Amycolatopsis sp. NBC_01480: one gene and its partner. The protein of the gene in region 2 interacts with the protein of the main gene of each other region in a pairwise test. Links are inferred from orthologs where the notes say so. Each region holds a gene or a part of one and is shown on either strand. Other genes may lie near its edges.

Evidence for each region.
Region 1: the proteins of ndk (region 2) and OG371_RS25225 interact in binary tests that used the Escherichia coli proteins (3 or more experiments, as listed by UniProt). The link is inferred for Amycolatopsis sp. NBC_01480 from one-to-one orthologs.

The regions. Positions count from the first base shown.
Region 1 is NZ_CP109442.1:5,267,935-5,282,039, reverse strand. The notes cover bases 11,345-14,081. They hold OG371_RS25225 (uracil-DNA glycosylase), read right to left. Parts: upstream 13,184-14,081; coding sequence 12,506-13,183; downstream 11,345-12,505. Other genes in these bases: OG371_RS25215 (GNAT family N-acetyltransferase), read right to left, coding at 13,761-14,081; OG371_RS25220 (gamma carbonic anhydrase family protein), read right to left, coding at 13,215-13,745; OG371_RS25230 (alpha/beta fold hydrolase), read right to left, coding at 11,632-12,423; rpmB (50S ribosomal protein L28), read left to right, coding at 11,345-11,487. Outside these bases: OG371_RS25275 (pyruvate carboxylase), read right to left, coding at 1-2,674; OG371_RS25270 (S8 family peptidase), read right to left, coding at 2,817-3,710; OG371_RS25265 (DUF4288 domain-containing protein), read left to right, coding at 3,884-4,237; OG371_RS25260 (erythromycin esterase family protein), read right to left, coding at 4,234-5,457; OG371_RS25250 (GNAT family N-acetyltransferase), read right to left, coding at 6,377-6,901; ATP-dependent DNA helicase RecG, read right to left, coding at 6,898-9,051; OG371_RS25240 (DAK2 domain-containing protein), read right to left, coding at 9,054-11,162; more of rpmB, read left to right, coding at 11,296-11,344; more of OG371_RS25215, read right to left, coding at 14,082-14,105. UniProt on the Escherichia coli protein: Excises uracil residues from the DNA which can arise as a result of misincorporation of dUMP residues by DNA polymerase or due to deamination of cytosine.
Region 2 is NZ_CP109442.1:351,085-365,374, reverse strand. What follows is about bases 457-3,378. They hold ndk (nucleoside-diphosphate kinase), read left to right. Parts: upstream 457-1,673; coding sequence 1,674-2,084; downstream 2,085-3,378. Other genes in these bases: OG371_RS01770 (phosphodiester glycosidase family protein), read left to right, coding at 3,003-3,378; OG371_RS01775 (maleylpyruvate isomerase family mycothiol-dependent enzyme), read left to right, coding at 2,170-2,886; OG371_RS01785 (hypothetical protein), read right to left, coding at 995-1,510; OG371_RS01790 (alkaline phosphatase D family protein), read left to right, coding at 457-942. In the rest of the region: more of OG371_RS01790, read left to right, coding at 1-456; more of OG371_RS01770, read left to right, coding at 3,379-6,347; OG371_RS01765 (ABC transporter ATP-binding protein), read left to right, coding at 6,399-7,340; OG371_RS01760 (ABC transporter permease), read left to right, coding at 7,344-8,147; OG371_RS01755 (ABC transporter permease), read left to right, coding at 8,227-9,054; OG371_RS01750 (S8 family peptidase), read right to left, coding at 9,110-10,552; OG371_RS01745 (translation initiation factor IF-2 N-terminal domain-containing protein), read left to right, coding at 11,070-14,204. UniProt on the Escherichia coli protein: Major role in the synthesis of nucleoside triphosphates other than ATP. The ATP gamma phosphate is transferred to the NDP beta phosphate via a ping-pong mechanism, using a phosphorylated active-site intermediate.

The DNA of each region.
Region 1 (14,105 bases), 4.9 Mb from region 2 along the record:
CGAAGTCCGCGGGCGACACGCCCGCGCCGACGAGGTGCAGTGCGAGGTCACCGACCACTTTGGACGAAGGCGTCACCTTCACCAGGTGGCCCAGGATCTTGTCCGCGGCGGCGTACATGGCCTCGATGTCCTCGAAGCGGTCGCCGAGGCCCAGCGCGATGGCCTGGGTGCGCAGGTTCGAAAGCTGCCCGCCCGGAATCTCGTGGTGGTACACCCGGCCGGTGGGCGACGCGAGGCCGGCTTCGAAGGGCGCGTAGATCTTGCGGACGCTCTCCCAGTACGGCTCCAGGTCGCCGATCGCCTGCAGGTCGAGGCCGGTCGAGTGGTCGGAGTGGTCGGTGGCCGCGACGATCGAGCCGAGCGAGGGCTGCGACGTGGTGCCGGCCATCGACGAGACGGCGCCGTCCACCGCGTCCGCGCCCGCCTGGATCGCGGCGAGGTAGGTGGCCAGCTGGCCGCCCGCCGTGTCGTGGGTGTGGATGTGCACCGGGAGGTCGAACTCCTTGCGCAGCGCGGTCACCAGCTTCGCCGCGGCGGGCGCGCGGAGCAGTCCCGCCATGTCCTTGATCGCCAGGATGTGCGCGCCGGCGCCGACGATCTGCTCGGCCAGACTGAGGTAGTAGTCGAGCGTGTAGAGCTTTTCGCCGGGGTCGGACAGGTCCGAGGTGTAGCAGAGCGCGACCTCGGCGACGGCGGCGCCGGTCTCGCGGACGGCCTCGATCGCCGGCCGCATCTGCTCGACGTCGTTGAGCGCGTCGAAGATGCGGAAGATGTCGATGCCGGTGGCGGTCGCCTCCTCGACGAAGGCGTGCGTCACCTCGGTCGGGTAAGGCGTGTAGCCGACGGTGTTGCGCCCGCGCAGGAGCATCTGCAGGCAGATGTTCGGCACGGCCTTGCGCAGCTGGGCCAGCCGCTCCCACGGGTCCTCGGCCAGGAAGCGCAGCGCGACGTCGTATGTGGCGCCGCCCCAGCATTCCAGCGAAAGCAGCTGCGGCACGGTGGCGGCGACCACTGGCGCGACGGCGAGCAGGTCCTTCGTCCGCACCCGCGTGGCGAGCAGTGACTGGTGCGCGTCGCGGAATGTCGTGTCCGTGACGCCGATCAGCGGCGACTCGCGCAGCCAGCTCGCGAAGCCGACCGGGCCCAGCTCGATGAGCTTCTGCTTGGAGCCGTCGGCCGGTTTGAAACCGTCCGGGATCTTCGGCAGCTTCGCCGCCGCCTCGGGGGTGCGCGGGCGCTCGCCGTGCGGCTTGTTCACCGTCTGATCGGCCAGGTAGGTGAGCAGGCGCGTGCCGCGGTCGGCGGAGTGGCGCGCGGTGAGCAGGTGCGGGCGCTCCTCGATGAACGACGTGGTGACGTGGCCGTCGCGGAAATCCGGGTCGTCGAGGACGGCCTGCAGGAACGGGATGTTCGTCGCCACACCGCGGATACGGAACTCCGCGACGGCCCGGCGGGCGCGGCCCACGGCGGTCTTGAAGTCGCGGCCGCGGCAGGTCAGCTTCACCAGCAGCGAGTCGAAGTGGGCGCTGATTTCCGTGCCGGAGAAGGCGGTGCCGCCGTCGAGCCGGATGCCGGATCCGCCCGGCGAGCGGTAGGCGCTGATCATGCCCGTGTCCGGGCGGAAGCCGTTGGCCGGATCCTCCGTGGTGATCCGGCACTGGAGCGCGGCGCCGCGCAGGTAGATCTTGTCCTGCGAGAGGCCGAGGTCATCGAGGGTCTCGCCCGAGGCGATCCGCAGCTGGGACTGCACGAGGTCGACGTCGGTGACCTCTTCGGTGACCGTGTGCTCGACCTGGATCCGCGGGTTCATCTCGATGAAAACGTGGTTGCCCTGCTTGTCCAGCAGGAACTCGACCGTGCCGGCGTTGCGGTAGCCGATCTGGCGCGCGAACTTGACGGCGTCGGCGCAGATCCGGGCCCGTAGCTCGGGGTCGAGGTTCGGCGCGGGCGCCAGCTCGACCACCTTCTGGTGGCGGCGCTGGACGGAGCAGTCGCGCTCGTAGAGGTGGATGATGTTGCCCTCGCCGTCGGCGAGGATCTGCACCTCGATGTGCCGCGGTTCGACGACGGCCTTCTCCAGGAACACCGTCGGGTCGCCGAACGCGGACTCGGCCTCGCGCGCGGCCGCCTCGATGGACTCGCGCAGCTGAGCCGGCTCCTGGACCCGCCGCATGCCGCGGCCGCCACCACCGGCGACGGCCTTCACGAACACCGGGAAGCCCAGGTCGTCGGCCGCGGCCACGAGCGCGTCGATGTCGCTCGAGGGCTCCGAAGAGCCCAGCACCGGCACGCCGGCCTCGCGCGCCGCCTTGACGGCGCGGGCCTTGTTGCCCGTGAGCTCGAGGATGTCGGCCGACGGCCCGACGAACGTGATCCCCGCCTCTTCGCAGGCACGGGCCAGGTCGGGGTTCTCCGACAGGAAGCCGTATCCCGGATAAACCGCGTCCGCGCCCGCCTTCTCGGCGGCCGCCACGATCTCGTCCACCGAGAGATAGGCGCGCACCGGGTGACCCGGCTCACCGATCTCGTAGGCCTCGTCGGCCTTCAGCCGATGCAGCGAGTTGCGGTCTTCGTGCGGGAACACGGCAACCGTGCCCGCTCCCAGTTCGTAGCCTGCGCGGAACGCCCGGATGGCGATCTCGCCGCGGTTGGCCACCAGCACCTTGCGGAACATGCCCGGTCCTTCCCGTTTCGGATCGGTAGTGAAGGCACGTTACCCGGTTCTTCCCGCTGTCCGGGAGCCGTTGTCCAGGTGATGGACGTCATGTGCCCCGACCTGGGTGCATGATGCGGGGAGTTCCGCTTCCCCGCAACAGTCAGGGTTTCGCCGCGGGCAGGGTGCACAGGAGCCGGTTGGCCGTTCCGGTGGGCACGTTCTTGAGCACGTCCGGGGTCGCCGCCTGCACCAACGCCGTGGTGACGTCCGCCGGCGAGGCCTCCGGATGCTCCGAGCGGTAGAGGGCGGCAGCACCCGCCACGAAGGCCGCTGCCATCGATGTCCCCGAGAGCGTGCCGACGTTCGACGTCCCAGCGAGCGGCGCCGGGATGTCGACGCCCGGCGCGTACAGGTCCAGGGGTTGCCCGAAATTGGAGAAACTCGCCACCTGGTCCTGGACGTCGCTCGCGCCGACGGTCAGCGCGGCCGGCACGTGCGCCGGCGAGATCTGGCTCGCGTCCGTGCCGCCTTCCCCCGCGGGCACTGCGACGGGCATCACGGCGGCGAGGCCGGTGACAGCGTTGTCGAGCTTCTCGTTGGGCACGCCGCCGATGCCGAGAACGGCGACCGCGGGCTGGTGCGCGTTCTGCGTCACCCAGGTGATGCCCGCGATGATGTTGTCGGTGGAGCCGCCGCCGTCCTTGTCGAGCACGCGGACCGGGAAGATCTGCGCGCCCTTGGCGACGCCGTAACTGCTCCCGGCGATGATGCCCGCCACGCGTGTGCCGTGGCCGTTGGTGTCGGAGGTGTCGGCGCCGGTGGTGAGGAAGTCCTTGCCCGGCGCCACGCGGCCCTGGAGGTCCGGGTGCTTCGCGTCGACACCGCTGTCGATCACGTACACGGTGACGTCCGAAGCGTCGGTTTCGTAGTGGAACTTCTGGTCGAGGCCGGTCCGCTGGTCGATCCGGTCGAGTCCCCAGCTCGGTGGGTTGGCCTGGGTGCCGCCGGCCGCGAGCGCCGGCGTTTGCACGCCCGCCACCAGCAGAAACGCCATTGTCGCCGACAAGAGACCACGCGCCGTCCGATTCCGCATGACTGCGTCGTATCCCGGTCGCCAGCGGGCGGCAACTCGACGTCACCCGATGGGCTGGACCGTGTTTGACCGAAACAGTTTGCCCTCGTGACGGCTCGTGGGGACAGTGATCGACAACCAGGCGAGGAGGACGAATGAGCAGGACGGAGCCGTACATCGCCGTTGTCCTCTACGAGGCGACGGGCGATTCGCCGACCCACGAACCGCTGTACCGCGAGGACGTCGTGCTGGTCCACGCGGCCGACGAAAACGCCGCCCGCGAGGCCGTCCGTCGCCGTGCCGAAGGCGAGACGGGCAGCTACCGCAACGAGCGCGGCGAACTGATCACGTGGACCTGCAAGCGGGTGGTGGACGTCGCACGGTCGCTCGCCGACGACCTGACCGGCGACGCCGACCTGTACGCCCGGCATTTCCGGGATTTCGCCGCGTACCGGCAGTTCGAACCGTTGCTGTCCGGCGAGACTTTCGACGAGGGCCCGGCCGCCTAAGCGGACGGGACGTTCCCGCTGACGGACATCCGCGGCAGGTGGACCAGGGCGTCGAAGGCCTGCACGACGTCAACCGGCGTGAACAGGTGGGCGTGCCGCATGCTCGACGGCCCCGTGATGCCCTTCGCGCGGTTGGCGCGCAGGTCGACCAGACAGGAACCTGACTCGGCCAGCGCGGCCTCGACGCTGTCCTCCGCGAGCGGCGGCAGCTCGTTCTCGAAGACGCGGAAGGCGAGACGCTCGCTGTCATCCGGTGCGAGGCCGGTGGTGGTGCCCACGCCGGCGGTGAGGCCGAGGGCGAAGTAGTCGTCGCCGAGTTCCGCCGCCAGGTGCATGCCTGCCGAGGGGAAGCGCATCGACGGCTTCGGCGCGAACGGCACGCGCTGCAAGTGTCCGTTGTGGACCATCACGATGATCTTCTCGCCCTCGCCGTGGAGGCGCCGCAGCAACTGGACCGTCGAGGCCATGTAGGTGTCGCGCGAAGAACTCACGAGCGCGGGCGCCGCGCCGGACATCATCGCCGCCAGCTCGCGCAGGCAGGTGTCGATGCGGAGCGCGCCGGCCGCGTGGTGCTCGGCGATGGCGTGCGCGTGGGGGTCCCCCTCGCAACGCTGCTCATACACCGGCGCCAGCGAACGGAGATGCGCGACGAGCACGGCCAGCGCCGTCGTCGCCGCATCTCGCGCGGGCGCGGCCATGGCCGCGTAACGGCCAGGGGCGACGGCATTGCTGACCGACGCGTACGGCTCCGAAGCGGTGAGACCGGCCTCGACCAGCGGGACCACGTCCGGGTCGACGTCTTCCAGATACCGCCGCACGGCGAGCAGCGCCGGGACCGGCGAGCCTCCGGAACTCGGGACGTCGAGGCCCGCGTAACGGACCCCGCCGTGCCCGCGCAGCCAAGTGAGCATCTCGTGGATCTCGGGCGGGTCGCCGAGTTTGAAGGTGAAACCGTCGCGGGCGATGTCGGCGACGTCACCGGGACCGCCGCGCAGCCATTCGTCGACGAGCTGCCCCTCGGCGAATCCCGATTCGAAGCCCAGCACGGCGAACCCGCGCTCCGTCACGAGATGCCGCAGGAGCTGGTTGCGCAGCTCGCCGAACTCGCGGATGTGATGGTTGTTTTCGCCGATCGCCACGACGCGCGCGTCTCCGATCAGGTCCGCGATCGGGGCCACGTCGTCCGGCGAGAAGGGCGTCACTGCGTCGAGGTCTGGCATACTGGGCACACTAACGCAACAGGAGTCGCAGTTGGCAACCGAATTAGCCGGGACCCGCCGACCGGGTGGTCGCACGGAGCGGACGCGCCTCGCCGTGCTGCAGGCGACGCTCGACCTGCTCGCCGAGCGCGGCTTCGTCAACCTGACCGTGGAGGCTGTCGCCGAGCGTTCGGGCGTGCACAAGACCACCGTTTATCGCCGCTGGGAGTCGACGGACGGGCTCGTCGCCGCCGCGCTGCACATGGGCGTCGAGGACGGCTGGACGGCGCCCGACACCGGCTCGCTCGCCGGCGACCTGCACGAGATGCTGGCGGAGGTCGTCCGCTATTTCACCGACCCCGCGCTGCGTGAACTGCCGACGGCGTCGGTGCTGACGGCCTTCCATTCGGCGCGCGCGGCCGAGGCGCTGCACGCGTTTTACCAAGATCGGCACGACCGTTGCGCGGTGATCGTGACGCGCGCCGTCACCCGCGGCGAGGCCCCCGTCGGCACCGACTCTGCGGAGGTCCTACGCGCGGCGAGCGGGCCGATCTTCTACCGCCTGTTCATCTCGCGGGAGTCCGTGACCGACCACGATGCGCGGATTGCCGCGGAGACCGCCGCGGCCGCTGCCCGTGCCGGTGTGTTCGTCACGGATTCGCCGCCGGACGACGACGTCGGCACCGCCGCTGGTGGCGGTGCTGGTGCTGGTGCTGGTGCTGGTGCTGGTGCTGGTGCTGGTGCTGGTGACGACGGCAACCACAGCGCCCTCGCCGACCCCGGCACCGATTCGCCGAATTTCGCCGACGGCCAACCTCACCCGGCCTGACACCGGGAAGGCCAGCCAAACCGCCGCCGAACTACGTCCGAGTGACCGAATCTTCGACGCCTTGGGATGCGCAAGTACCCCGGGCCCCGCCGCGGCGCCGGAGCCGGAAGTTCAGCCGCGCAGCGACAACCGGTACCGGACCTCGTCCAGCGTGACGGTCCCGTTCGCGATCGTTTCGACCTTGGTGCGGTTGTCCGGTGACCAGCCGGCGCGTTCGTAGAAGAGGCGGGCGCGGGTGTTCGTCGAGAGGACCCACAGGGTGGCCGTGGTGAAGGTGGCGGCCAGCGTCGCGACCACGCGTTCGTGCAGGGCCCGCCCGGCGCCGCGGCCCCAGTGGTCGGGCAGGAGGTAGATCGACGTCAGCTCGCCGGTTTCCGGGGTCGCGTCCTCGTCACGGCTGGGGCAGACGGCGGCGAAGCCCGCGACGGCGCCGTCCAACAAGACGACCAGCACCGTTTGGCCGGAATCAGGGGCGGACAGCCTCTCCACCCAGGACCGTTCGCGCGCCGGCAGCGAAAGGCCCGCGAGGAACTCCGCAGGCAACAGCCCGTCGTAGGCCGCTTGCCAGGAGCCGACATGGACGGCGGCGATCTGCGCCGCGTCGGCGGCCGTGGCCGGACGGACGACCGGCGTCAACTCTTCTCCAGGTATTCCGCGCGGTCCATGTCGACGACGTCCGACACCATCTGGGCCAACCGCGGATACCCAGAAAGCGACGGGTCGCGCACCACGATCTCCTGCGACTGCTCGCGCGCCTCCGTGATCACGTCCTCGTCGCGCAACAGCGAAAGCAGCTTGAGGCTCGAGCGCTTGCCGGACTGCGACGCGCCGAGGATGTCCCCCTCACGACGCAGCTCGAGGTCCAAACGCGACAGTTCGAAACCGTCCGTGGTCGATTCGACCGCGGCCAGCCGTTCGCGGGTCGAGGTGCCGTCCAGGGTCTCCGTGACCAGCAGGCACAGCCCGGGCACGCTCCCCCGGCCGACGCGCCCGCGCAGCTGGTGCAGCTGGCTCACGCCGAACCGGTCGGCGTCGAGGATCACCATGGCCGTCGCGTTGGGGACGTTCACGCCGACCTCGACGACGGTCGTCGCCACGAGCACGTCCACCTTCCCGTCGCCGAACGCGCGCATCACGGCGTCCTTTTCGTCGGGCGGCATGCGGCCGTGCAGTGCCGCGACGCGCAGGCCCTTCAACGGCCCGCCCACCAGATCGGGCGCGACGTCGAGCACCGCGAGCGGCGGCCGCTTGTCGCTCTTGTCCGACGGCGGCTCGTCGCCGATGCGCGGACACACGACGTACGCCTGGTGCCCCTTCGCGACCTCCTCGGTGACGCGCTGCCACACACGGTCGAACCACGCGGGCTTCTCCGCCACCGGCACCACGGTGGTCTTGATCGGCGAGCGGCCCACCGGCATCTCGCGCAGCGCGGACGTCTCGAGGTCGCCGTAGACGGTCATCGCGACCGTGCGCGGGATCGGCGTCGCCGTCATGACGAGCACGTGCGGGCTGGTGGAGTCGGCACCGCGCGAGCGCAGGGCGTCCCGCTGCTCGACGCCGAACCGGTGCTGCTCGTCGACCACCACGAAGCCGAGATCGGCGAACTGCACGGTGTCCTGGATCAGCGCGTGCGTGCCGACGACGATGCCGGCCTCGCCGCTGACCGTCTCCAGCAACGACTTCTTGCGTTCCTTCGCGCCCATCGAACCGGTGAGCAGCGTGACGCGCGTGGCGTTGTCCGCCGCGCCCAGCTCGCCGGCCATGCCCAGCTCACCGAGCATTTCGCGCAACGAACGCGCGTGCTGCGCGGCCAAGACCTCCGTCGGCGCCAGCAGCGCGGCCTGTCGCCCGGAATCGACGACTTGCAGCATCGCCCGCAGCGCGACGACGGTCTTGCCCGAGCCCACTTCGCCTTGCAGCAGGCGGTTCATCGGGTGCTCGGTCGCCAGGTCGGCGGCGAGGTCCTCGCCGATCGCGCGCTGGCCCGCGGTGAGCTCGAACGGCAGCCGCTTGTCGAACGCGTCGAGCAGGCCGCCGTCGGTGTGCGGGCTGGCCTTCGCCGGCCGCGACACCGCGGAATGCCGCCGCTGCGCGAAAATCAGCTGGACGGCCATGGCCTCGTCCCACTTCAGCCGGTGCCGCGAACTCTCCAGGTGCGCCCAGTCCTCGGGCCGGTGGATCCCGCGCAGCGCGCGCTCCAGGCCGGGCAAGCCGTTGCGCTTCAGCAGTTCCTCGGGCATCGGGTCCTCGTCGACCTCCAGCACATCGAGCACCTGGCGCACGCACTTGGCGATCGACCACGACGGCATGCCCTGCGCCGCCGGGTACACCGGGATGATCTCGGCGAGGAAACTGTCGACGGCCTCGGCCTCGCGCTCGGCGTCCAGTAGCTCGTACTCCGGGTTCGCCAGCTGCAGCGTGTCGCGGAACGCCGTCACTTTGCCCGCGAACAGCCCCGTCTTGCCCGGCGACAGCTCTTTCTCGCGCCACGCCTGGTTGAAGAACGCGCAGGCCAGGCGACGTTTTCCGTCGGTGATGACCATGTCGAGGATGGTGCCGTTGCGCGACTTCATGCGGCGCTTGCTGATCTTCTCGATGCGCGCCAGCACGGTCGCGTGCTCGCCCAGCTCCAGCCCGGCGATGTCGGTGAGCTCGCCGCGCTCGGCGTACCGGCGCGGGTAGTGCCGCAGCAGGTCCGAAACGGTCTCGATGTCCAACGCCCCGGAGAGCGCCTTCGCCGTCTTCGCGCCCAGCAGCAGCGGGAGCTTTTCGCGTAGCCCGGCCATTCCTATTCCACCCCCATCAGCAGCACGGCCTCGGCCTGGCCACTGGCATAACTCGTCAACTCCACCTCGGGGTGTTCCAGCCGCAGCTGCTCGGCGAGTTCGGCGGCCACCCCGGGCGGGGCGTCCGCGCCGCCCAGCACGGTGACCAATTCGCCGCCGAGGGTCAACATCCGGTTGAGCACGCCCATCGCGGCCGCGACCAGGTTCGTCTCCGAGGCGGGCGCCGCTTCGATCAGCACCACCTCGTCGTCGACCAGGCCGATCACGTCGCCGGACTGGGCCCGGCCCACCCAGGTTAGCGACTCCTCGTGGGCGATCCGCAGCTCGCCACGCCTGGTCGCGGCGGCGGCCTCAGCCATGGCGACGACGTCGTCGTTGGCGCGACGGTCCCCGTCGTGCACCGCGAGCGCGGCCAGCACCTGCACCGGCGACGCGCATGGGATCACCACCACGTCGCGGTCGCCCGCCATCGCGTGCCCGGCGGCGGTGTCGGCGGCGGCGGTCAGGTCGATGCCGCCGGGCAGCACCGTGACGTGCCGTCCGGCGACTTCGTTGAACAGCCCGATCATGTCCTCGACGCCCGGAATCTCGCCCTCCGGAACGGCCAGCACGGCGACGCCCTCGGCACGCAGCAGCTCGGCCAGCCCGCCACCGCGGACGACGGCCACCACGGACCGGTCCAGGCCACCGCCGGGCTCGATCGGCGTGGGCGTGAGCAGCGGTTCGACGCGGACGCGGCGCGGCCGCCCCAGGTCAAGCCCGGCCTCGATAGCGGCGCCGATATCGGCACAGTGGACGTGGACGGCGTGACTGCCCGAACCGTCACCCGCGACCGTGACGCTGTCGCCGAAGCCGCTCAGCTCCTTGCGCAACGCCGGAAGCTGCGCCTCGTCGACGCCATCGAGCAGGTACATGACTTCCCACGCGTACGGCGCGGGCTCGGCGACAGGCGCGGCGACGGCGACCTCCAGCTCGTGTTCGGGCGCGGCGTTCTTGCCGGTGACGACGCCGGCGAGCGCGTCGAGCACGGCGACCAGCCCGCGTCCCCCGGCGTCGACGACCCCGGCCTTCGCGAGGGCGGGCAGTTGCTTGGGCGTCTCTTCGAGGGCGGCGGCAGCGGTGGCGGCGACGGTCTCGGCCACCTCGGCGAGCGGCCGCGTGTCCCCGCGAACGGCCCCGGCCACCGAATGCAGGACGGTCAGCATCGTCCCCGCGACGGGACGGCTGACCGCACCGGTGGCGACCTTGTCGGCATGCCCGAGCGCGGCGGCCAGCCCGGCGCCGTCCAGCTCGCCCCCCGTTGCCGCCCATTCGGCAATTCCCCGGATGACCTGGGAGATGATCACGCCGGAGTTCCCCCGGGCCGCGGCCACGGCGCCACGGGCCAGGACGGCGAGCGCCGCGGCGGTTGGCGACGGCTCGGACCGGGTGACGACGTCGCCAGTGGATGGCGACTGGTCATCGCGAGGCCGGGCTGCGGTGTTGTCGACCTGCGGGACATCGTCTCCGACTGCGTCGCGCGCCAACGGCGAGCCGCCCCTCGGGTCGGCATTGCCCTTCAACGGCGAAGCACCACTCGACGCAGCCTCGCCGGCCAGCGGCGGCGAACCGTGCAAACCAGGCTCGCCAGCTAGCGGCGAATCGCCGCGCAAACCACCGTCGCTCCCCAGAGGCGAAGCACTGCTCGACCCGGCCTCGCTCCCCAGAGGCGAATCGCCACGCAAGCCAGCGTCGCCGGCTAGCGGCGAAGGACTGCTCGACCCGGCCTCGCCCGCGAGCGGCGAACTGCCCGTCGAATCAGCGTCTCCCGCTGACAGCGAATCGTCGCGCAAACCGCCGTCGCCAGCCAGCGGCGAAGGGCCGCGCGAACCAGCGTCGCCTGTCAGCGGCGAGGAGCTGCCCACCCCAGCGTCGTCGGGTGCGGACGGGTCCTGGAGGGCGGCGGTCAGGGCGTCACGGGCGCCGGTCAGGGTGTGGAGGAGGTTGGAGCCGGTGTCGGAGTCCGCGACGGGGTAGACGTTGATGCCGTTGATCGCCGGGCGCAGCCGGTCCAGGCTGCGCACACACGCCGCCGACCAGGCCGTCACCGCTGCCACGTCCAGCACCCGCACCCCGTAACCTCCTCGCTGGTCCCCGCGAGGGTATCGACCCCGTGACGACCCACCCGAGACCACTCGTTACTATGGTCGAGTTGCCCGGCTGGTTCGGGCGCGCATTCTTAGTCCCATATCAGAGGAGTTCGACGTGGCTGCCGTGTGCGACGTCTGTGGCAAGGGACCGGGCTTCGGTAAGTCGGTCTCGCACTCCCACCGGCGTACCAACCGCCGGTGGAACCCGAACATCCAGACTGTGCACGCCAAGATCGGCGTGTCCCAGCGCAAGCGTCTCAACGTGTGCACCTCGTGCATCAAGGCCGGCAAAGTAGTCCGCGGCTGAGGCGAAAGTTTCAGGGTGGCGAGTGCTCGTGGAGAGCACTCGCCATTTTTTTCGCCTCAGGTGTCTTTCGGGGGTCGAACCCCCGAACCCCCGCCAGGGGGCAAGCCCCCTGGACCCCCGGCGGTCGTCACCTCCGGCAATCAGTCACCTGAAAAACCCACTGAGCAGGTCGCGGAGGGACTCGGGGTGGTGGAGCACCCCGTGGTCCTGTCCTTCGAGCGTCTCGTAACGGCCGTTGGGCACCACAGCGGCGACGGCCTCCGCGGCGGCCCGGATCCACGCCTCGCCGTTGCCGCCGCCGATGCCCAGGACCGGGGCGTCGATCTTCGCCAGCCGGTCGACGGGCAGGTGGTTTCCCGGGCCGCAGATCTCGAGGTCGTACGGCAAGGTGTGCGCCAGCGCCGTGAACCAAGCCCACACCGGCGACGCCTTCATGCCCGCGATCTGCTTCGGCGGGGCACCAACGCCTTCGGTCAGGAACAGCTCCACGGCGCCGCTGCGGTCGTCGGCGGAAACCAGGTCGCGCACGCGGGTGACCAGGTCGTCGCCCGGGCGTGGCCGCGATTCGACGACGACGAACGGCGGCTCGTAGACGGCGACTTTCGTGACCGGCAAGCCCTGCGAAGCCGCCTCCAGCGCCAGGATCGCGCCCGACGAGTGCCCGAACAACGCCGCCGAACCGCCCACGTGCGAGATCAGCGCGGCCAGGTCCTCGACCTCGCGCGCGACGCTGTACGCCGGCGCGTCGCCGCTGTCACCACGGCCTCGCCGGTCATAGGCGACGGCGCGAAATCCCGCTTCGCCGAGCACTGTGGCGAGGCCGGCGACCGTGGTCCGGTCGTTCACGGCGCCGCCGATGAGGATCACGGGCGCGCCCGCGCCGGTGCTGTCGAAGGCGATCGAGGTGCCGTCGGCGGAAGTGACGGTGGCGGTCATGGCTGCCCTCCAGGATCAGGGTGGTTCGTCATGCCCTGGTCGGAACCGCGACGCCGGACCGGACACCACACGTGCCGGAACTTCAGGGGAGTTTCCACTCCACCGGCGCCGCGCCCTGGTCGGCCAGCAGCTGGTTCGCGCGGCTGAACGGGCGCGAGCCGAAGAAGCCGTTGTGCGCCGAAAGCGGGCTCGGGTGCGCCGACTCGATGCACGGCACGTCGCCCAGCATCGGCCGCAGGTTACGGGCGTTGCGGCCCCAGAGGATCGCGACCATCGGCTCGTCGCGCGCGGCGAGCGCCTTGATCGCCTGCTCGGTCACCTGCTCCCAGCCCTTGCCCTGGTGGGAGTTCGACTTCCCGGGCTGGACCGTCAGCGCGCGGTTGAGCAGCAGGATGCCCTGCTCGGCCCACGGCGTCAGGTCGCCGTTGGACGGCAACGGGTGGCCGAGGTCGTCGGCGTACTCCTTGTAGATGTTGATCAGGCTCTTCGGGATCGGCCGCACGTCGGGCGCCACCGAGAAGCTCAGGCCGACCGCGTGGCCCGGCGTCGGATACGGGTCCTGGCCGACGATCAGCACCCGCACGTCGTGGAAGGGCTGCTTGAACGCGCGCAGCACGTGCTCCCCCGCCGGCAGGTACGTGCGGCCGGCGGCGATCTCCGCGCGGAGGAACTCCCCCATCGCGGCCACCTGCGGGGCCACCGGTTCGAGGGCCTGCGCCCAGCCTGCTTCGACGATCTCGTTCAGCGGTCGTGCGGTCACGGCCCGCAAGCCTAGCGCGGGGTGGGCGAGCTCACCTGGGCGGGTCGAGGCGGCGGAGCTCCGCGCGGAACCGGGCGCCGCGCCGGACGTAGGAGTCGACCACGGTGGCGATCTGCTCCGGCGAGAACGACTTGTTCGGCCGCGTTTTCGCCGGCACCCCGAGCGCGATCTCGCCGCTGCCGACGTGGGAGTTGTACGACAGCACGGCACCGGCGCCGACCATGCCGCCGTCCTCGATCACGGTCCCGTTCAGCACCACCGAGCCGGACGCGATCAGGCAGCCGCTGCCGATCGTGGCGCCCTCGACGTGCACGGCGTGGCCCACGGCCGACGACGGGCCGAGGATCGTCGGGTGCCGGCTGGTGCAGTGCACGACGCAGCCGTCCTGGATGTTGGACCGCTCGCCGATCTCGATGTAACCGTGGTCGCCGCGCAGCACCGTCTGCGGCCACACCGAGGCTCGCGGGCCGATCCGGACGTCGCCGATCACGGTCGCGTCCGGATGGACGTAGGCGTCCGGGTGGATCGACGGTACGAGGTCACCGAGCGCGTAGATCGCCATGTCGCCTCCGGTTCGTCAGTGCTGGAAGTCCTGGGCGGGCTGAGAATCTCGAGAATGCCGTGGCTCCACGGCGAGGTCCTTGCCGAAGTACCGGCTCTCGGCTTCGTCCTTGTACAGGCCGAAACCGGGGATCTCGACGTAGCCGGAAGAACCGTAGAGGGCGATGGCCTCGGGCTGTTCAGTGCCCGTCTCGAGCACCGCGCGCAGCCGTCCGGCGGCTGCCGCCGTTCGCTCCAACTCGGCCAGCATCACGCGCGCGTACCCGCGGCCACGAGCGGATTCGACGACGTACATGCGCTTCAGCTCGGCGTCCCCGGCTCGAAGCGTCGACGCCGGCTCGTCGTGCGCCCGCCACGCGCC
Region 2 (14,290 bases):
ACCTGGCACAACGTCGTGACGCCGGAGAAGTCCAAGGTCGCCGAGACCCTGGACGAGTTCCGCGGCCAGCACGCCTACAACCGGCTCGACGAGCACTTCCGCCGGTTCGCCGCCGAGGTGCCCAGCGTGATCCAGTGGGACGACCACGAGGTCACCAACAACTGGTACCCGGGCGAGGTGATGAACGACCGCCCGGAATACACCGAGAAGCGGCTGGACGTGCTCGCCCCGCGCGCCTATCAGGCGTTCCACGAATGGCACCCGATCGACCGGCGCCAGGCCGTCGACGGCCGCGTCTACCGCAGCTTCCGCCACGGCAGCCGGGTCGAGATCTTCGTGCTCGACATGCGCACCTACCGCAACGCCAATACCGCGGACCAGGGCGCGCCCGGCTACATCCTCGGCGACCGGCAGGCGCGCTGGCTCGCCGACGCGCTCGGCCGCAGCACTGCGACGTGGAAGATCGTGCAGGCTGACATGCCGATCGGGCTGGTGGTGCCGGACGGCACGGCGATCGAGGCCGTCGCGAACAACCGGCCGGGCGCGCCGGGCGGCCGCGAGACGGAGCTGGCCTGGGTCCTGCGGGAGATCTCGCGCCGTCGCGTGCGCAACGTCGTCTGGCTGACCGCCGACGTGCACTACACCGCCGCGCACCACTACTCGCCGGACCGGGCCGCGGTCGGCGACTTCGACCCGTTCTGGGAGTTCGTCTCCGGCCCGCTGAACGCCGGCGCGTTCGGCCCCAACGCGCTCGACCCGACCTTTGGGCCCGAGGCGGTGTTCGTGCACGCCCCGGTGACGCAGAATTCCTCGCCCGCGCAAGGGTTCCAGCACTTCGGCGAGCTGAACGTCGACGGCGCGAGCGGCGAGCTGACCGTCGACCTGCGGGACGGCACGGGCGCCTCGCTGTGGTCGAAGACGTTGCAGCCACAGGGCCGCTGAGCCGGACGGCGCCCGGGTCCCGGGGGTACCGGACCCGGGCGCGTTCTGGCCGCTACTGCTGATACGGCCCGTTCGGCGGCTGGTGGCCGGGCGGCGGAGCCTGCTGAAACCCTTGTGGCGGCGGGAATCCCTGCTGCTGGTATCCCGGCTGGTAGTTCTGCGCGGCCGGGTAGCCCTGCTGCGGGTATCCCGGCGCCACGGCGAAACCGGGCTGCTGCCCGGGCGCCACGGCCTGGGCCGCCGGGCCGGACCCCTGCTTGGCCCGGCGCCGGATCGCGACGACCAGCCGCCAGCCGCACAGGGCGCCGATTCCCGCGCCGATCCCGAACGTGACCCACCGGCCGCCGCCCTCGAAGTTCGCCTTGTCGTCCTTCGATTCCTGCAGCTTCTCCTCGTAGGTCTCGCTGGACTTCTGGCCGTATGAGGTCGTTTCGCAGGTTTCCCCCGGCTGCATGTGCTCGCTGCCGCACAGCACGATGTCGGTGCCGCTCATGGTGCCGAACAGGCCGATCGCCATCAGGCCCAGTCCGCAAAGCAGGCCGATGGACCACCAGATCACGCTTTTCATCCCGTCCCCCTCAGGTCATACCGGGTAGCGGGGCACATCAGACCACAAATCGACCTGTGACGCATAGACTTCCGATGTAACAGCCTGCGGGAGCGGGCGATCCGGGCCCGTCGGTTACGCTCGGCACCCGATAACACGAATCCTTACAAGGAGAAACACCGTCGTGACTGAACGCACGCTGGTCCTCGTCAAGCCCGATGGCGTCGCGCGCGGCCTCGTCGGCGAGGTCGTCTCGCGCATCGAGCGCAAGGGCCTGAAGCTGGCCGCCCTCGAACTGCGCACGGTCGAGCGCTCGCTGGCCGAGGAGCACTACGCCGAGCACAAGGAGCGCCCGTTCTTCGGCGACCTGCTGGAGTTCATCACCTCGGCGCCCGTTGTGGCGCTCGCGGTCGAGGGCCCGCGCGCCATCGCGGCGTTCCGCCAGCTGGCCGGTGGCACCGACCCGGTCGAGAAGGCCACCCCGGGCACCCTGCGCGGCGACTTCGGCCTGGAGACGCAGTACAACCTGGTGCACGGCTCCGACTCGCCGGAGTCGGCCGAGCGCGAGCTGAAGCTGTGGTTCCCGGACCTGTGAGCCGCGCGGTGAAGCCGGGGCCGGGCCGAGTGCCCCGCCCCGGCTTTTCCTTTTCCCGCAAGCACTTCCCCTGGTGAGGTTGCCGATGACCGCGTTGCCGCCCTCCGCGTACCTGCCGCATCTGCGCACGCTCACCGAGGCGTTCGCCGCCGAACTGCGCGCGGGCGAACCGGACGCGCCGGTCCCGGCCTGCGGCGACTGGACACGCGCGGACCTCGGCACGCACCTGGGCAACGTGCACCGTTGGGCGGCCACGGTCGTCCGCACCGGCGAACCGCAGCGCCAGGCGTTCGAGAGCGCGCCGCCCGCGGACCTCGCGCAGTGGTACGCCGAGAGCGCGCAGCTGCTGCTCGACGCCCTCGCCGAGGCCGATCCGGACGCGCGCTGCTGGCACTTCGGCGGCACCGGGAAGACCAAGGCGTTCTGGTTCCGCCGCCAGGTCCACGAGACCGCGGTGCACCTCGTCGACGCTGCCCACGGCCCCGCCCCGGAGCTGGACCCGCTGATCGCCGCCGACGGTGTCGACGAGGTCTTCGGCGCGATGCTGCCGCGGATCACGCGCTGGCACGCCGTGCCGTCGCTGCCCGCGCCGATCACCGTTCGCGCCACCGACACCGGCCACTCTTGGACGCTGGTTCCGGGTGAGCCGCCCGCACTGGGTGAGGCCGAGGCCGCCGCCACCGTCGAGGCTCCGGCGCAGCAGTTGTTGCTACGGCTGTGGAAGCGCCCCGCGGCCGAGCCCCGGATCACCGGCGACGAAGCGCTCGCCGAGGCGTTTCTGAGGGCCCCGCTCACGCCCTGACCTGAGCCATTCAGGCGACGTTCACCCGCGAAGCCTTCCGCCGCTCTCGCCGGTGGACTTTTCTGGGCGAAGTCACTCACTCGATACTGGGGTACCAAGTGAATAAGTCGCCTTTTGTGCTCGTCTGCGCGCTGCTCTGCGTCCTGACCACGAGCCCGGCCACCGCCACCGCGGACCCGCTCGCCGCGCCGCTCGGCCCGCCGCCGGTCGAGGGCGCGCCCGCCGCGTCTTCGGCCCGCGAGGCCCCGGTCACCTACGCCGCCCCGACGCCGGACGACGGGCTCATCACCAGCAGCGCCAAGTCGGCCGTCGCACCTGGTCTGGACCTGACGCAGTTCGACCGCTTCGACCCGAAGGGCTGGATCCGCGGCGACACGCTGAGCGTCGACCTGTCCAGCAAGGTGCTGAAGCCGACGTACCTGAGCCCTGGCACGGTTTCCGCGCGCACGCCGCTCTCGCAGCAGGTCGCGCGGACGGGCGCGGTCGCGGGCGTGAACGGCGACTTCTTCGACATCTCCGCCACCGGCGCGCCGATCGGCGTCGGCATCGACCACGGGCAGCTCCAGACCGCGCCCGCCGCCGGGCACAACACCACCGCCGCGATCACCGACGAGGGCAAGGCGAAGCTCGCGGACATCTTCCTCGAGGCCACCGTCACGATGCCGGACGGCCGCTCGGTGCCCGCCACCAACTTCAACAGCCCGGTCCTCGGTCCCGACGCGCTCGGCGTGTACACCCCGCTCTGGGGCGCGTCTGCTCGCACGACGTCGGTGGCGGGAGCCCAGCGCGTGGCCGAGGCCGAGGTCCGCGACGGCGTGGTCACGCAGGTGCGGACCGCCCCCGCGGACGGCCCGATCCCTTCCGGCAGCACGGTTCTGCTGGGCCGCGAGGCGGGGGCGGACACGGTGAGCGCGCTGCACGTCGGCGATCGCGTCGGCGTCTCGTACGCGCCGCGCTCGGATGCCGGGAAGATCGCGGTCGCGGTCGGCGGCAACGAGGCGCTGCTCAAGGGCGGGCAGCCACAACCGGTCGACGACGTCACGCTCGCGCCGCGCACGGCCGTCGGGTTTTCCGCCGACGGCAAGCGGATGTGGCTCGTGACCATCGACGGCCGCCAGGCCGACAGCCGCGGCATGACCGAGCTGGAACTGGCCCGCCAGATGAAGGCCCTCGGCGCCGACGACGCGATCAACCTCGACGGCGGCGGCTCGTCCACCCTGCTCGCCCGCGACGAGGGCGAGGCCGCGCCGAGCGTGCGCAACTCCCCATCGGACGGCGGGGAACGCTTGGTGCCCAACGGCATCGGCGTCGCCACCGTGCCGGGCAGTGGCCGGCTGACCGGTTTCGCGCCGGCGCCCGCGCAGAGCACCAAGAACGCCACCAGGGTCCTGTCGGGGCTGTCGCGTGTGCTCGTCGCGGACGGCCACGACGAGACCGGCGCGGCGGTGGCGGCCAGCCCGCGCTGGACCACGTCGAACCCGTGGCGGGGCAGCGTGACGAACAACGTCTTCACCGCGCACGCCGACCTGCTGCACCCGGACGCGCGGACGGACCTGGACGTCACCGCGCGCGCCGGCCGGGTCTCCGGCCGGACCACGCTGTCCGTGCTCGGCACCCCGGTGCGGCTCGGCACGAGCACCGAGCAGGTCGCGCTGTCCGGCGCCGGTGCGAAGAGCACGTTCCAGGTCTACGGCTACGACGCCGACGGTTACGGCGCCTGGCTCGAACCACGCGACGTGAAGCTGGACTACGACCCCGCGGTGGTCAAGGTGGAGCCTTCGGCGGACGGGTTCGCCGTCACCGCGCTGGCCGCCTCGGGCGCGTCGGCGATCACGGTGCACGCGGCGGGGCTCACCACGCACCTGGCCGCTTCCGTGGGCACCGTGCCGCAGATCGCGTCCCCTTTGGACGGTCCGGCCGGCTGGAGCGCCAGCGTGTACCCGGCCGTGGTCGGCGCCGCGCTCTCGGCCGCGCCCGGGCATGACGGCGGGCAAGGCCTCGCCCTCGACTACCGCCTGACCGGCACGAACGCCACGCGCGCCGCGTACATCAACGCGGCGACGCCGATTCCGCTGCCGGCCGGCACGCAGAAGATCGGGCTGTGGGTCAACGGCGACGGCAAGGGCGCCTGGCTGCGCGCGGAGCTGCACGACGCGGCGAACGTCGCGTCCATTGTGGACCTCTCGCTGAGCGTGGACTGGACCGGCTGGCGCTACGTCACCGCCGCCGTGCCCGCCGGGCTGCCGGCCGGGCAGGCGCTGACCCGCTTCTACGCCGTGGAGAACGTGCCGGACCAGCAGTACGAGGGCCGGCTGGTGTTCGACGACCTCACCTTCGAGGTCGCGCCGTCGGCCACGGTGCCGGCGGACCCGCCGGTGCACGACCCGGCCCTGGTGACCGACGGCACGCTCGGCTCGGGCGGCCTGCGGATCGCGGTGGTCAGCGACGCGCAGTTCACCGCCGACGCGCCGGACGGCCCGCTGGTCGCGCAGGCGCGGCGGGCGATGCGCGAGGCGGTCGCGGCCAAACCGGACCTGGTGCTGATCAACGGCGACCTGGTCGACCGCGGCACGGCGCCGGACTTCGCGCTGGCGCGGAAGGTGATCGACGAGGAGCTGGCGGGCAAGGTGCCGTGGTACTACGTGCCCGGAAACCACGAGGCCGAGGCCGGTGACGGGCTGGCCCAGTTCCAGGTCGCGTTCGGCGTCACGCACCAGGTGGTGGACGTGCACGGGATCCGGCTGGTGCTGCTGGACTCCTCGCGCGGATCGCTGCGCGCGGGCGGCTTCGACCAGGTGCGGATGCTGCGCGACGCGCTCGATGGCGCGGAGCGGGACCCGTCGATCCGCGGGGTCGTCGTCGCGATGCACCACCCGGTGAAGGACCCGAGCCCGACCGGCAACTCGCAGCTGGGCGACCGCAAGGAAGCCGACCTGCTGACCAGCTGGCTCACCGATTTCGAGCAGGCTTCGGGCAAGCAGGCGGCCTCGATCGCGTCGCACGCGGGTGTGTTCAGCCTGTCGCGCACCGACGGCGTGCCGTACCTGGTGAACGGCAACTCGGGCAAGACCCCGGCGGCGGCGCCCAGCGACGGCGGCTTCGTCGGCTGGACGCTGGTGCGGGTCGACCCGGCGGACCGCGCGCAGCCGGTGCGGTTCGAAACGCGGCCGAACGTCGACACGCTGGCGGTCACTGGGCCGTCGTCGCTGCAACCCGGCCAGAAAGCCGAGCTGCGCGCGTCGCTGACCCAGGGCGGGCGCGTGGTCCCGGTGGCCTACCCGGTGAGCGCGGACTGGGGCGGCTCCGGCGTGCACATCGGGCCGTGGCCGCCGCTGCCGTGGGACGTCGTCTCCTACGATCCGGCGACGGGTTCGCTGACCGCGCTGCACCCGGGCGTCGCGCGGATTTCCGTGACGGTGAACGGGGTTTCGCGGGTTTTCCCGGTCACCGTCGGCCGGTGATCGGCTAAAGCGGTCGAAAACTGTCGGTGGTGGGTCCTAGGGTCTGCTGTTGTGGGAGACACAGCGACAGAACCGCCACTGGTCCAGGCCAAGGCGCTGGTGAAGCGGTTCGGTGACTTCGAAGCGGTCCGCGGCATCGACGTGGAGGTGCGCCCGGGCGAGGCGTTCGGCTTCCTGGGGCCCAACGGCGCCGGGAAGTCCTCCACCATGCGGATGATCGCCTGCGTGTCGCCGCGCACCGAGGGCGACCTGCGCGTGCTGGGCCAGGACCCGGACGTGTCCGGGCCGCGGATCCGCGCGCGGCTGGGCGTGGTGCCGCAGGAGGACAACCTCGACGTCGAGCTGACCGTGCGGCAGAACCTGCACATCTACGGCCGGTACTTCGGGCTGTCGCGGGCGCACGTGCGGCGCAAGGCCGAGGAGCTGATGGAGTTCGCGCAGCTCACCGACCGGGCGGACAAGCCGGTCGACTCGCTGTCCGGCGGCATGAAGCGGCGGCTCACCATCGCGCGCTCGCTGGTGAACGACCCGGAGCTGCTGCTGCTCGACGAGCCCACCACGGGCCTCGACCCGCAGGCCCGGCACCTGTTGTGGGACCGGCTGTTCCGGCTCAAGGCGCAGGGCACCACGCTGATCGTCACCACGCACTACATGGACGAGGCCGAGCAGCTCTGCGACCGGCTGGTGGTGATGGACTCCGGGCGGATCGCGGCCGAGGGCTCGCCCGCGGAGCTGATCGCCCGGTACTCCACCCGGGAGGTCGTCGAGCTGCGGTTCCCGGCCGGCGAGCAGGAAGCGGCGGCGCGGCGGGTCGAGGACCTGGCGGACCGCGTCGAGGTGCTGCCCGACCGCGTGCTGCTGTACACCGCGGCCGGCGAGGACACGCTGGAGCGCGCGCACGAGCGTGGCCTGCGGCCGCTGTCCAGCCTGGTCCGCCGCAGCTCGCTGGAGGACGTGTTCCTCCGGCTCACCGGCCGGACGCTGGTGGACTGACTGATGACCGCACCCGCAACCGGCCGCGTCGTCGGCCGCTGGCACGGCGCCTGGCTGCGCGTCGAGGGCCACTGGACCTGGTACCGGCGCTACTGGCTGGCCACGCTGTACTCCACCGGCCTGCAGCCGGTGCTGTTCCTCGCCGCGATGGGGCTGGGCTTCGGCTCGCAGGTGCAGGCGGGCCCGGCCACCGGCGGCCTGTCGTACCTGCAATACGTGGCGCCGGCCCTGCTGGTCGCCGGCTCCGCCCAGATGGGCGTCAGCGATTCGAGCTACCCGGTGCTGTCGGGATTCAAGTGGCAGAAGGACTATCTGGCGGTCACGGCCACACCGGTGTCGCCGGGCCAGGTGCTCGGCGGGCACCTGATCTGGGGCGCGCTGAAGCTGACGCTGGCCGGCTCGATCTACGCGCTGGTCGCCGTCTTTTTCGGCGCCTGGGCGAACTTCGGCGCCCTGGCGGTGATCCTCGTGGGCACCCTGACCGGCCTCGCCTGCTCGGCCCCGATGACGGCGCTGGCCGCGAAGACCTTCGACGAGGGCACCCGGTTCGGCCTGATCTTCCGCTTCGTGGTGATCCCGATGACGCTGTTCTCGGGGACCTTCTTCCCGATCACGCAGATCCCGCTGTACCTGCGCTGGCTCGCCTGGATTTCCCCGCTGTGGCACGGCACCCAGCTCTCGCGCGCGGTCACGCTCGGCGGGGTCGGCACCTGGCCCGCGGTCGGCCACGCGGCCTATCTGGCCGTCCTGGTGCTGGGCGGCTGGGCACTGGCACACCGCTTCTTCGGGCAACGGCTGGTGAACTGATGCCCCGATCGGAACTGCCTCAGTCAGAGCTGTGTATCCAGGCTGCCTTCCCGTGCCCGTCTCGAAAGCCGGTGAACCGATGACCCTGCTCGACGTCCCGGAGCGGCGCGGCCTGATGCTGCGTGTCCTGCCGCCGGGCATGTACAGCGGCCGGGCGAGCGCGCTGATCGAGCGGGCGCTCACGGTCTACAGCCGGTCCTGGATGATCCTGTTGTCCGGGGCCCTGGAGCCGCTGTTCTACCTGATCGCGTTCAAGGTCGGCTTCGGCAAGCTCGTCACCAGCGTCGCGGGCCCGGACGGGCGGCCGATGAGCTACGTCGCCTTCGTTGCGCCCGCGCTGCTCGCGTCCTCGGCGATGAACGGGGCCGTGTTCGAGTCCACGTACAACCTGTTCTTCAAGCTGCGCTACGCCAAGACGTACGACGCCATGCTCGCCACCCCGATCGGCCCGCTCGACGTGGCGCTCGGCGAGATCGGCTGGGCCATGCTCCGCGGCGGCATCTACTCGGTCGCCTTCATGGCCGTCACGGGTGCGATGGGCCTGCTCACGTCGTGGTGGGCGCTGCTGCTCCTGCCGGTCTCGCTGCTGGTGTCGTTCGCCTTCTCGGCGATCAGCATCACGCTGGTGAGCTTCCTGAAGTCGACTTCGCAGTTCGACTACATCCAGCTCGTGCTGATGCCGATGTTCCTGTTCTCCACCACGTTCTTCCCGCTGTCGGTCTACCCGGAGGCGCTGCAGTGGGTCGTCCGCTGTTTCCCGCTGTACCACGGGATCGAGCTGATGCGGGGCCTCGCGTCGGGCTTCCTGTCCTGGAGCCTGCTCGGCAACCTGGCCTACCTGCTGGTGCTGGCCGGCCTCGGGGTCTGGGGCTCCACGAGGAGGATCGCCAAGCTGCTGCTCACCTGATCGCCGTGCTCACCTGATCGTCAGGCTGGTTGCCGTGCTCACCTGATTGCCAGCCTCACCGTGCGGAGGGGTCGGGCGGCCCCGTCACCGGGGTCTCCACCGCGGCCAGCGCGTCGGCCATGCCGTGGCCGTAAAAACCGTTGTAGTTGTCGTAGCCCGCGCAGTACGCGTCCTGCGCGCCGTCGCCGGTCAGGTCGTAGTCGTCGGGGCACGCCAGGGGCGCGGCCCGGGTCTCCAGGGTGCGGCGCAGGTCGGCCGGGGAGTCGGCCGGATGGACGGACTTCAGCAGCGCCAGCACCCCGGCCACGTGCGGCGCCGCCATCGAAGTGCCGCACAGCGGCGCGTACCCGCCCGGCACGGTGGACACCACGCACTGGCCCGCGTCGCCGCCGGGAGCGGCGACGTCGACCACGCCGAGGCCGTACGAGCTGTAGCCCGTTTTCACCCGGTCCGCGCCGACCGCGGAAACGGCCACCACGTCACGCAGCCCGGCCGGCAGCGCCTCACACCGGCCGGCGGCCGAGGGCACGCCCGAATGCGCCGAGGGGGTCAGGTCGACGGCCTCGTTCGTCGCCGCCGCGACGTTCAGGGTGCCGGCCGAAGTCGCGTACTCCGCTGCCCGCGCCAGAACTTCGTGCACCACGCCGTTGTCGTCGCCGCGCACGCACGAGAGGGACCACGGGTTGACGAACCAGCTGCTGTTGGTCACCGGCAGGTGGTGCGCCGCGGACCACATCAGCCCGCAGACGGCGGCTTCCGGGTCGGCGTTGCCGCGGTCGTCGATCACCTTGACCGAGGCGATCCGCACGCCGGGCGCGACCCCGGTGATGCCCTTGCCGTCGTCGGCCGCCGCGATGATGCCGGCCACGTGCGTGCCGTGCACCGAAGTGGTGGGCTGCCACGCCGCCGGCCGCGGGTCGGCCGCGCCGGTCAGACAGCCCGCGGAGTCCGCGGCGTCCATCGCGCCCGCCAGGTCCGGGTGACGCGGGTCGACGCCGGAGTCGAGCACGCCGACCACCACGTCACGGCGGCCCTCGGTGATCCGGTGCGCCGCGGCCGCGTTGATCGCGCGCATGTCCCACTGCTCGCCGGACAGGTCGGCGGCCGGCACCCGGGCCGGGTCGGTGGGGGAGAGCGGGGCGAGCGCCGGCCGGACCGGGTCGGCGCCGGTCGCGCGCTGCGCCGCCAGCCTCGTCTCTTGTGCGCTGAATGCCCGGTCTGTCCCGATCTTCGCGGGGAACCCTGGATCCGCCGACGTGGCCACCGCCACAGCGATCTGCGGGTAGTACACGGTCGTGTCCCCGCAGGCGGTGCCGATCTGCCCGCGCGCGTCCGGTTCGGGCGTGCCGCGGTCGAACGCGACGACGTAGCGCAGCACCCGCGCCCCGGGGGCGCAGGAGTCCCCGGCCGAGGCCGCGGCCGGGCCGGCGGCGAGGCACCCGGAAAGCGCCACGACGGTGCACACGGCCGCCCGCAGCGGCCGCGCCAGCAGGGACACCGGACCTCCCACCGCACGCAGGAAACGCCGGGCACCGCGGCGACCTGCGCGCACGTGCCCGAGCCGCACGGTAGCCACCGGCGCGGCACCGCGACAAGCGCAACGCCGAAGTTCGCCCGGGTGCATGAGCGCGGCACGCCTGCCCGCCTGGGTGTGGCACCGAGTACACCGGGTGCACACCCCGGTGTGGGATACTCAAGTCGGCCGCTTCGGCGACGGGCATCCCGCCCGCGTCCTGAGCGGCCCGGTGGAGTGCCGGACCGGCACTACGTGCGTCGCACCCGGGAGGCCGGGCAGCTCGACGTCGTGGTGGGTGGCCTGCGGGGTTGCGAGCCAGACCGGCGCACCGCCGAGCAGACCTTGCCATGCGTGTCCCGCCGACCGGTGGACCGCATGGCTGTTGGCAAGGATTCCCGCCGGTGGACACACCTGGCGGGCACGAAACAGAAAGGGCCCCTGCGCGGCCGCGTCGTCACCGGTGTTCACCGGCCGACGCGCCCGGGGGCGGAGGAGAAACATGTCGAACGCGGATACACCCGCCGACCAGGCCGGCGGGAACACCGCCGCACCTACCACCAGCCCGCTGGGCGAGCTTCCGCCGCGCATCCGCGTGCACGCGCTCGCCAAGCTGCTGGGCTCGAACAGCCGCGAGATCCTCGCCAAGCTGACCGAGCTGGGTGAGAGCCCGCGCAGTGCGCAGTCCAGCGTGACCCGTGAGGTCGCGATCCGCCTGGCCGAGGCGCTCTCCGCCGACGCCACCGGCGACGAGGCCGGGCAGCCCGCCGCGGCCGAGCCCGAAGCCGCCCCGGTCGCCGAAGCTGCCCCGGTCACCGAAGCCCCGGCTGCCGAAGAAGCTGCTGAAGCCCCGGCCGCCAAGTCGAGCAGCCGCCGCACCGTGCGTCGCGGAGCTTCCCGAGCGGCCGGGCAGCCGGTCGCCGAGCAGCCCGCCGACACCCAGCAGGCCTCCGAGCAGCCGACCGGCACCCAGCCGGCCGCCGAGCCGCAGGTCGCCGAAGCACCGGCCGAATCGGCCGAGCAGGCCGAGCGGCCCACCGGCCGTCGCAAGCGCCCGGTCCACGTGCCGGTGTTCGCCGCGCCGTCGCCGGTGTTCCTGCCGCCGGAGGCCGAGCCCGCCTCGGCCAAGCCCGCGCGCTCCAAGCCCGGCCCGGTCTTCGGCGTGGTCGAGGCGCCGGCCGACGAGGACCAGGCCGAGGAGACCACGGACGAGCAGGACGACCGCGACAACCGCGAGGACGACGACAGCGACGAGGCCGCCGGCCGCCGTCGCCGCCGTCGTGGCCGCCGTGGCCGTGGCCGCGGCAAGGGCGGCGACGAGGGCTCGGGCGAGGGCGAAGACGACTCGGCCGACGAGCAGCCGGAACGCCCGCAGGGCCGCAAGCGCAGCCGTGGCGGCGACACGAACGAGGACGACAAGCCCGCCGAGGCCGAGAGCGCCGAGTCCGAGGACAGCTCCGGCGACGCCGACTCCGACAACGACTCCGATTCCGACGGCGGCAACAAGCGCCGTCGCCGCCGTCGCCGCCGTAAGGGCGGGGACGACGACAGCTCCGACGGCTCTTCGGGCACCGACGACCCGCCCAACACCGTCACCCACGTCCGCCAGGCCAAGGCCGAGCAGCAGCCCGCCGAGCGCCCGGCGCGCGACGAGGTGCGCAGCGTCCGCGGGTCCACCCGCCTGGAGGCCAAGCGCCAGCGCCGCCGCGACGGCCGCGAGGCCGGCCGCCGCCGCGCGCCGATCCTGTCCGAGGCCGAGTTCCTGGCCCGCCGGGAAGCGGTCGAGCGCACCATGGTCGTCGCCGAGAAGGGCGACTCGACGCAGATCGGCGTGCTCGAGGACGGCGTGCTGGTCGAGCACTTCGTGACGTCTTCGGGCACCGGCTCGATCGTCGGCAACGTCTACCTCGGCCGGGTGCAGAACGTGCTCCCGAGCATGGAGGCCGCGTTCATCGACATCGGCCGCGGCCGCAACGCCGTGCTGTACGCCGGCGAGGTCGACTGGGACGCCGCCGGCCTGGAAGGCAAGGCCCGCAAGATCGAGCAGGCGCTCTCCACCGGCGACAGCGTGCTGGTGCAGGTCACCAAGGACCCGGTCGGGCACAAGGGCGCCCGGCTGACCACGCAAATCTCGCTGCCCGGCCGCTTCCTGGTCTACGTGCCGGCCGGCGGGGCCACCGGCATCTCCCGCAAGCTGCCGGAGAACGAGCGGCGCCGGCTCAAGGACATCCTCAAGCGGATCGTCCCGGAGGACGCGGGCGTCATCATCCGCACCGCGTCCGAGGGCATCGTCGAGGAGGAGCTGGACCGCGACGTCCGCCGCCTCAAGGCGCAGTGGGACGTGATCAAGGAGAAGGCCGGGTCGGGCCAGCCCAAGAAGGGCGGCGCGCCGACCATGCTCTACGAAGAGCCCGACCTGCTGGTGAAGGTCGTGCGCGACCTGTTCACCGAGGACTTCGCGAAGCTCGAGGTCCAGGGCAGCCGGGCCTGGGACACCATCCACTCGTACGTCGAGCACGTGGCGCCGGACCTGATCGGCCGGCTCAAGCGCTACACCGGGACCGGCGACGCGTTCGCCGACCACCGGATCGACGAGCAGATCACCAAGGCGCTGGACCGCAAGGTCTGGCTGCCCTCGGGCGGTTACCTGGTGATCGACCGCACCGAGGCGATGACGGTGATCGACGTCAACACCGGCAAGTTCACCGGCTCGGGCGGCAACCTCGAGGAGACGGTGACCCGCAACAACCTGGAGTCGGCGGAGGAGATCGTCCGCCAGCTCCGGCTGCGCGACATCGGCGGCATCATCGTGATCGACTTCATCGACATGGTGCTGGAGTCGAACCGCGAGCTGGTGCTGCGCCGGCTGACCGAGTGCCTCGGCCGCGACCGCACGCGCCACCAGGTCGCCGAGGTCACCTCGCTGGGCCTGGTCCAGATGACCCGCAAGAAGATCGGCACCGGGCTGCTCGAGGCGTTCTCCACGCCGTGCGAGCACTGCAAGGGCCGCGGCGTGGTCGTCTCGACCGAGCCGCAGCGCACCGCCGGCGGCGGCAACGGCAACGGTGGCGGGAACAACGGCCACAACCACGGTGGCGGTGGCGAGAGCAAGAGCTCCCGCCGGTCGCGCGGCGGCCGCGGCAAGGGCGAGGACAGCCCGCAGCAGGCCGAGGCCAAGCCGGAGCCGGTGCAGCCGGCCCCGACGCCGGAGCAGCGCGAGTCCGTGGTCACGGCGGTGCAGGCGATCGCCCACGCGGCGAAGGTCGCGGCGGTCAAGCCGGAACACGAAGAGCACGCCCCCGAGGTCACCGACACCGCGGAGACGCCGGAGGTCCACGAGGCCGCGCCCGCGGTCCCGGAGCCGGCCGTCGAGGTGGCCGGGCAGCCGGTCACCAGCCCGGCCGACGAGGTCGAGGTGCCGCAGGAGGAGCCGGTCGTGGCCGAGGCCACGCCGGAGCCCGAGCCGGCCGAGCAGCCGGTGACGTACAGTGAGACTTCGGCCGAGGCGGACCAGTCCGCCGCGGCCGGATCCGAGATCGACGTGCCGGCCCCGGCCGGGCGCAGCACCCGGCGCCGTCCGCGGCGCACGGCTTCGCGTCCGGCGGGCCCGCCGGTGCACGCCTCGGAGCAGAGCTGAACCACCACGTAGGGGACCCCGGTGTCCATCCACCGGGGAACCTCACGTAACCTGTAATACGGCCCGCCACCAGAGCAGGCCGCTGC